Tahibacter amnicola: one gene and its partner. The protein of the gene in region 1 binds, or shares a complex with, the protein of each later gene. Links are inferred from orthologs where the notes say so. Each region holds a gene or a part of one and is shown in the gene's direction. Other genes may lie near its edges.

Region 1 (3,633 bases):
AGGACGAGTTCAGTCGCGGCTACTTCCGCCCCGCCAGCCGGCAGCAGCTGGCGATCACGCTGGACGCCGAGGGACGCCCGCAGCGGTGGGACCACCGGGTCGCGTTCGCCAGTGTCGCCACCGTGGAGGACCCGGCGGCGACGCGCCATGCGGACTGGGAACTGGAGGAACTGCGCGCCTTTCCTTACCGCGTCGCACGGCAGCGTTTCCACGCCGCCGCAGTGAAGGCGCCGGTCCGCGTGGCCTGGCAGCGCTCGGTCGCCAGTTGGCACCTGGTGTTTGCGATCCAGAGCGCGATCGGCGAGATCGCGCTGCGGCGCGGCCTGGATCCGATTGCCCTGCAACTGGCCCTGATCGATCACCAGCCGGACCACTCCGGCCCGCCCTCCACGCGCGATCACGACCGCGCCGGCCTGGACCGTGTGTTGCGCCGGCTGCGCGACGAACTGGCCCGCACGCACGCGGAAGGCGTCATCGCCGGCCATGCCTGCGCGGCGATGCGCGGATCCTTCGTCGCCCTGGCCGCGCGGGTGACCGTGGCCGGCAACGACACCGTCCGGCTGGTCGGGTTCGACGCCGTGGTCGATTGCGGCCGCGTGATCCATGCCGACCTTCTGCGGCAACAGATCGAAGGTGGCGTGCTCTACGGACTTTCCGACGCGCTCTACGGTCGGATCGCGCTGACGCCGGACGGCGCGGAACAGAGCAACTTTCATCAATACCGCCTCTTGCGAATGGCCGAAGCGGTCCCAGTTCGGGTCCACATCCTCGCGTCGAGCGCGCCACCGACGGGCGCCGGGGAGCTGGCAACCCCGGTGGTGGCGCCGGCGCTGGCCAACGCCATCGCAGCCGCTACCGGTCGCCGCCACCGCGACCTGCCGCTGGGAAATGTCCTCGCCCTGTAAAACATCGGCAAACGTCGTCGATATAGACAAGATAAGCGGCGAAGCGCAGACTTGCGCTCCTTGCCGGCCGGATGACCGGCCCTGGAGCGCTGCTGTGGCCAGAATCCTGTTGCTGCACGGACCGAATCTGAACCTGCTCGGCACGCGCGAGCCGGAAACCTATGGCCATGCCACGCTGGCGACGATCGTAGGTGATCTGATCACCTCCGCGCAGGCTGCCGGTCACGAGCTGGAAAGCTTCCAGTCCAACGCCGAGCATGCGCTGATCGATCGCATTCATGCGGCCCGGGCCGATGGCACGGCCTTCATCCTGTTCAATCCGGCGGCGTTCACGCACACCAGCGTGGCCCTGCGCGACGCGCTGCTGGCAGTCGCCCTGCCGTTCATCGAACTGCACCTTTCGAACGTGCACGCGCGCGAACCATTCCGTCATCACTCGTATTTCTCGGATATCGCCGTGGGTGTCATCGCCGGTTTCGGCGCCGACAGCTACCGGCTGGCGCTGGAAGCAGCGCTGCGCCGGCTCTGATCACACCCCATTCCATCCCTGTTGTCCGCACCCGTGAGGATCCGTCCGTGGACTTGCGCAAAATCAAGAAGCTGATCGACATCCTGGAAGAGTCGAATCTGGCCGAACTGGAAATCAAGGAAGGTGAAGAAGTCGTCCGCCTGTCGCGCATGCCGCGCGGGGCCGTGCCGGTCATGGCCGCGCCGCAGCAGCCGGTGACCCACGTTCACGTCGAGCAGCACCGGGCCGGCCAGTCCGCTCCCGCGGCATCCGAACCGGCGGCACCGGCGGCCTCGGGCAAGACGCTGCCGGAAGGCCACGTCGTCCGTTCGCCGATGGTCGGCACCTTCTACGCCTCGCCCAATCCCGACGCACCGGCGTTCGTGAAGGTCGGGCAGCAGGTCAAGGCCGGCGATACGCTGGGCATCATCGAAGCGATGAAGATGTTCAACCAGATCGAGGCCGACATCAGCGGCACGGTCGTGGCAGTCCTGGCCAGCAACGGCCAGCCGATCGAGTTCGACGAACCGCTCTTCGTCATCGGCTGAGCGGGATATCGCCATGCTCGACAAAGTCGTCATCGCCAATCGCGGCGAAATCGCCCTGCGCGTGCTGCGTGCCTGCCACGCCCTGGGCATCAAGACGGTGGCCGTGCATTCCACGGTCGACCGCAACCTCAAGCACGTCGGCATGGCGGATGAATCCGTCTGCATCGGTCCTGCGCCGGCGGCGGAAAGCTACCTGAACGTGCCGGCGATCATCGCCGCGGCCGAAGTGACCGACGCCCAGGCGATCCACCCGGGCTACGGCTTTCTGTCCGAGAATGCCGACTTCGCCGAGCGCGTGGAGAAATCCGGCTTCATCTTCATCGGCCCGACGCCGGGCGTGATCCGCCTGATGGGCGACAAGGTCGAGGCGATCAAGGCCATGAAGGCGGCTGGCGTGCCCTGCGTGCCCGGTTCCGGCGGCCCGCTGGGCGACGATCCGATCGAGAACGGCCGCATCGCCCGCGACATCGGCTATCCGGTGATCGTCAAGGCGGCGGGCGGCGGCGGCGGCCGCGGCATGCGCGTGGTCCACACCGAGGCGCATCTGCATAACGCCATCACCATGACCAAGTCCGAGGCCAAGGCAGCGTTCGGCAACGACATGGTGTACATGGAGAAGTTTCTCGAGAATCCGCGCCACATCGAGATCCAGGTGCTGGCTGACGGCCAGGGCAATGCCATTCACCTGGGCGAACGCGACTGCTCGATGCAGCGGCGCCACCAGAAGGTCGTCGAAGAGGCGCCAGCACCTGGCATCAGCGACGAACAGCGCGCCGAGATCGGCCGGGTCTGCGTGGAGGCCTGCCTGCGCATCGGCTATCGCGGCGCGGGCACCTTCGAGTTCCTGTTCGAGGCCGGTCGCTTCTACTTCATCGAGATGAATACGCGCATCCAGGTGGAGCACCCGGTGACCGAACTGGTGACGGGCATCGACCTGGTCCGTGAGCAACTGCTGATCGCCGCGGGCGAGAAGCTGTCGATCCGCCAGGAAGACATCCGCCTGACCGGCCATGCGATCGAGTGCCGCATCAACGCGGAAGATCCGGAAACCTTCATGCCGAGCCCCGGCACGGTCAAGCGCTTCCTGGGTGCCGGCGGCCCCGGTGTACGCCTGGACACGCACATCTATGACGGCTACCGCATCCCGCCGAACTACGATTCGATGATCGGCAAGCTGATCGTGCACGGACGCGACCGCGCGACCGCCATCGCGCGCATGCGCCTGGCGCTGGCCGAGATGGTGATCGACGGCGTCAAGACGAACATTCCACTGCAGCAGCGCATCATGGCCGACGTCGGCTTCCAGACCGGCGGCCAGAACATCCATTATCTGGAGAAGCGCATCGCCGAGCAGCGCGAGAAAGGCATCACCCTGGGCTGACGATTTGTCTGGCGACCGTGCGGCGAAGCGAACTTCGCCGAACGGTCGCCAGACAGCGCCATTCGGGCCACAATGCGCGCCATCCCCGCCCGCATACCACCTCACCCGACAACTCCGGCACGTTCTTCGCACGGATCGCGCAACATCAAGAGCCCCACTGCCATGCCATGGATCGAACTCTCGCTGACCCTCCACGCTGATCAGCAGGAACGCATCGAATCGGCGCTCAACGAGCTGGGCGCGCTCTCGGTCACCCTGCTCGACGCCGAAGACCATCCGATTTTCGAGCCC
Region 2 (3,293 bases), 4.1 Mb from region 1 along the record:
CATGGCAATCGCACCTATGTCATCAGCGACGACGACGGCCAGATCATCGAGACGCACTCCGTGTCGGCCGGGCTGGATTATCCCGGCGTCGGTCCGGAGCATGCCTATCTCAAGGATACGGGCCGGGCGAAGTACCTGGGTATCACCGACGACGAGGCACTGGCTGCGTTCCACGAGCTGGCCCGCACCGAGGGCATCCTGGCTGCGCTCGAATCGAGCCACGCCATTGCCCAGGGCATCAAGCTGGCGCGCGAACTGCCGCGTGACCAGTTGGTGCTGGTGAACCTGTCCGGGCGTGGTGACAAGGACGTTCATACTATTGCCCGCCGCGAAGGCCTCACGCTTTGACCCCCAGGTCGGCGCCGGTGGAAGCCCGGGGCCGGCGCTGACACACTTGTCTCTTCAGCGGATGTACGCGCGCCGATGAACCGAATTGATCAACGTTTTGCCGAACTGGCCGCCGCGCGCCGTCGCGGACTCATTCCGTTCGTGACCGGCGGCGACCCACTGCCTGATGCGACCGTGGCGCTGATGCATGCGCTGGTCGCCGCGGGCGCCGACCTCATCGAACTGGGCGTGCCGTTCTCCGACCCGATGGCCGATGGCCCGGTGATCCAGCACGCTAATGAGCGCGCTCTTGCGAAGGGTGTGGGCCTGCGCCGCATCCTCGAATGGGTGGCTGAATTCCGTCGCTCTGACGCGGCCACGCCGATTGTCCTGATGGGATACCTCAATCCGATCGAGATATACGGCTTCGAGCGTTTTGCCCGCGACGCCCGCCAGGCCGGAGTCGATGGCGTGCTGCTGGTGGATTGCCCGGTGGAAGAGCTCGACACCGCCGCCCCTCTGCGCGATGCCGGGCTGAACCAGATTTTCCTGGCGGCGCCCACGACCGATGCGGCGCGCCTGGAGTCAATCTGCAACACGGCGCAGGGCTTCCTGTACTACGTCTCCTTTGCGGGCATTACCGGGGCGGCACGACTGAGCACCGAGGCGGTGCGCGAGAAGGTGGCCGCGATCCGCACCCGTGCCCGTACCCCGGTCGCTGTCGGCTTTGGCGTGAAGGATGCGGCCTCGGCGGCGGCGATCGCGCAGTTTGCAGACGCCGTGGTGATCGGCAGCGCCCTGGTGGAAACGATTGCCGGCAGCGAATCGGCGGTCGAGGCCTGCCGGCGCGCGACCGAGTTCCTGGCGCCGATCCGGACCGCCCTCGATGCGGTCGAGGGCGCCGACGCCGCCTGAGCGGACCGGACCCAGGTAGAATGGGTGTCGGATTGGGGTCGCTGCCTGCTGGCGCGATCCCTTCGGGTCGCAACGGGCGATGGTCGCGTGGACCGCGCCGACACGGAGAATCGATGCTATGAGCTGGCTTTCGAAATTGATGCCGTCGCGCATCCGTACCCAGGGCACGAGCAAAGGCAAGGTGCCCGAAGGGTTGTGGGAAAAGTGCGATGGTTGTGCGGCTGTCCTCTACCGTCCCGAGCTGGAACGCAATCTGGAAGTGTGCCCGCAGTGCGGTCATCACCACGCGATCCTGGCGCGCAAGCGGCTCAACGCCTTCTTCGACGATGGCACCACCGAGGAGCTGTTTGCCGACCTCGAGCCCGTCGATACGCTGAAGTTCAAGGATTCCAAGCGCTACAAGGACCGCATCGTCGCCGCACAGAAGCAGACCGGCGAGAAAGATGCCCTGATCGCCATGCGCGGCCAGCTCAAGGGCCGCCCGCTGGTGGGCGTGGCTTTCGAGTTCACCTATATGGGCGGCTCGATGGGGTCGGTGGTTGGCGAGAAGTTCACCCGCGCCGCCGAGCGCGCACTGGCCGACCGCGTACCGCTGGTGTGCTGGTCCGCCACCGGTGGCGCCCGGATGCAGGAAGGCCTGCTGTCCCTGATGCAGATGGCCAAGACGTCGGCCGCCCTGGCCCGGCTCCGTTCGGCGGGCATCCCGTATGTGTCGGTGCTGACGCACCCGACGACCGGCGGCGTCTCCGCCAGCCTGGGCATGCTCGGTGACCTCAACATTGCCGAACCCAAGGCGCTGATCGGCTTTGCCGGCCCGCGCGTGATTGAGCAGACAGTCCGCGAAACTCTGCCCGAAGGCTTCCAGCGGTCGGAATTCCTGCTCGAGCACGGTGCCGTCGACGCCATCGTCGACCGCCGCGAGATCCGCGACAAACTGGCCGACATCCTCGCGCTGCTGATGCGCCAGCCGCGGGTTGCCGCCTGATCCACCGGGGACGCCGTGCCGTATTCGCTGCAGGAATGGCTGGATTACCAGCAGAAGGTGCATGCGCTCGGCGTCGATCTCGGCCTGGCCCGTGCCAGCGAGGTCTGGCGCCGCATGGGCGCGCCGCGTCCGGCCGCAACCGTCGTCACGGTGGCCGGAACCAACGGCAAAGGTTCGACCGTCGCCCTGCTTGAAGCGATCTGGACAGCCGCCGGCTACCGGGTAGGTGCATACACCTCACCGCACCTGTTGCGCTACAACGAGCGCGTCCGCGTCGATGGCGCGGACGCCGCCGACGCATCACTCATTGCCGCCTTCGACCAGATCGAGCAGGCGCGCGAAACGATTCCGCTGACCTATTTCGAATTCGGCACGCTGGCCGCACTGTGGCTCTTCGCGCAGGCGGGGCTGGATGTCGCCGTACTTGAGGTGGGCCTCGGCGGACGTCTGGATGCCGTCAACATCGTGGATGCAGATGCGGTCGCGGTCACGACGATTGCGCTGGATCACCAGGATTGGCTGGGCAATGACCGCGACACGATCGGTCGCGAGAAAGCCGGTGTGGCGCGCCGGGACCGGATTGCGGTCGTCAGTGAGGCGCATCCACCAGACGGCCTGCTCCGGGCGCTGGCCGAGGCAGGAGCACGGGTCCACCGTGCCGGCGTTGACTTCCAGATGACCCCGGCCGCCGATGGCTGGCATTGGACCGGTGGATCGTCCCGCTACCGGATTCCGCCGCCCGCGCTGGCCGCGCCGTGCCAGCCGCAGAACATTGCCGGAGCGGTGGCCCTGGTTGATGCGCTGCAGTCGCGGATGCCAGTCCTGCCCGATGCCATCATCAAGGGCGTGGCGGCCGCACAGGTGGCGGGGCGGTTGCAACGCGTGCGGGTAGGTGACGGCGAGCTGGTGATCGACGTCGCCCACAACCCCCAGGCCGCCGGCGTCCTGGCCGAATGGCTGGCGCAGGAGCCGTCCCGGCCGACGATGGCAGTTTTCAGTGCGCTGGCGGACAAGGACATCGCGGGTATCGTCCGGCCACTGGCTGATCGGTTTGTCCATTGGCACC

The links.
Region 2: the proteins of accB (region 1) and accD are in contact, whole or in part, in a solved structure (PDB 8UXZ), measured with the Escherichia coli proteins. The link is inferred for Tahibacter amnicola from one-to-one orthologs.

Annotation. Positions count from the first base shown.
Region 1 is NZ_CP104694.1:904,577-908,209, reverse strand. What follows is about bases 366-3,221. They hold accB (acetyl-CoA carboxylase biotin carboxyl carrier protein), read left to right. Parts: upstream 366-1,481; coding sequence 1,482-1,961; downstream 1,962-3,221. Other genes in these bases: accC (acetyl-CoA carboxylase biotin carboxylase subunit), read left to right, coding at 1,975-3,221; aroQ (type II 3-dehydroquinate dehydratase), read left to right, coding at 1,000-1,434; N4264_RS03800 (xanthine dehydrogenase family protein molybdopterin-binding subunit), read left to right, coding at 366-905. In the rest of the region: more of N4264_RS03800, read left to right, coding at 1-365; more of accC, read left to right, coding at 3,222-3,342; prmA (50S ribosomal protein L11 methyltransferase), read left to right, coding at 3,505-3,633. UniProt on the Escherichia coli protein: This protein is a component of the acetyl coenzyme A carboxylase complex; first, biotin carboxylase catalyzes the carboxylation of the carrier protein and then the transcarboxylase transfers the carboxyl group to form malonyl-CoA.
Region 2 is NZ_CP104694.1:5,011,532-5,014,824, reverse strand. What follows is about bases 389-3,293. They hold accD (acetyl-CoA carboxylase, carboxyltransferase subunit beta), read left to right. Parts: upstream 389-1,360; coding sequence 1,361-2,227; downstream 2,228-3,293. Other genes in these bases: folC (bifunctional tetrahydrofolate synthase/dihydrofolate synthase), read left to right, coding at 2,243-3,293; trpA (tryptophan synthase subunit alpha), read left to right, coding at 424-1,242. In the rest of the region: trpB (tryptophan synthase subunit beta), read left to right, coding at 1-348.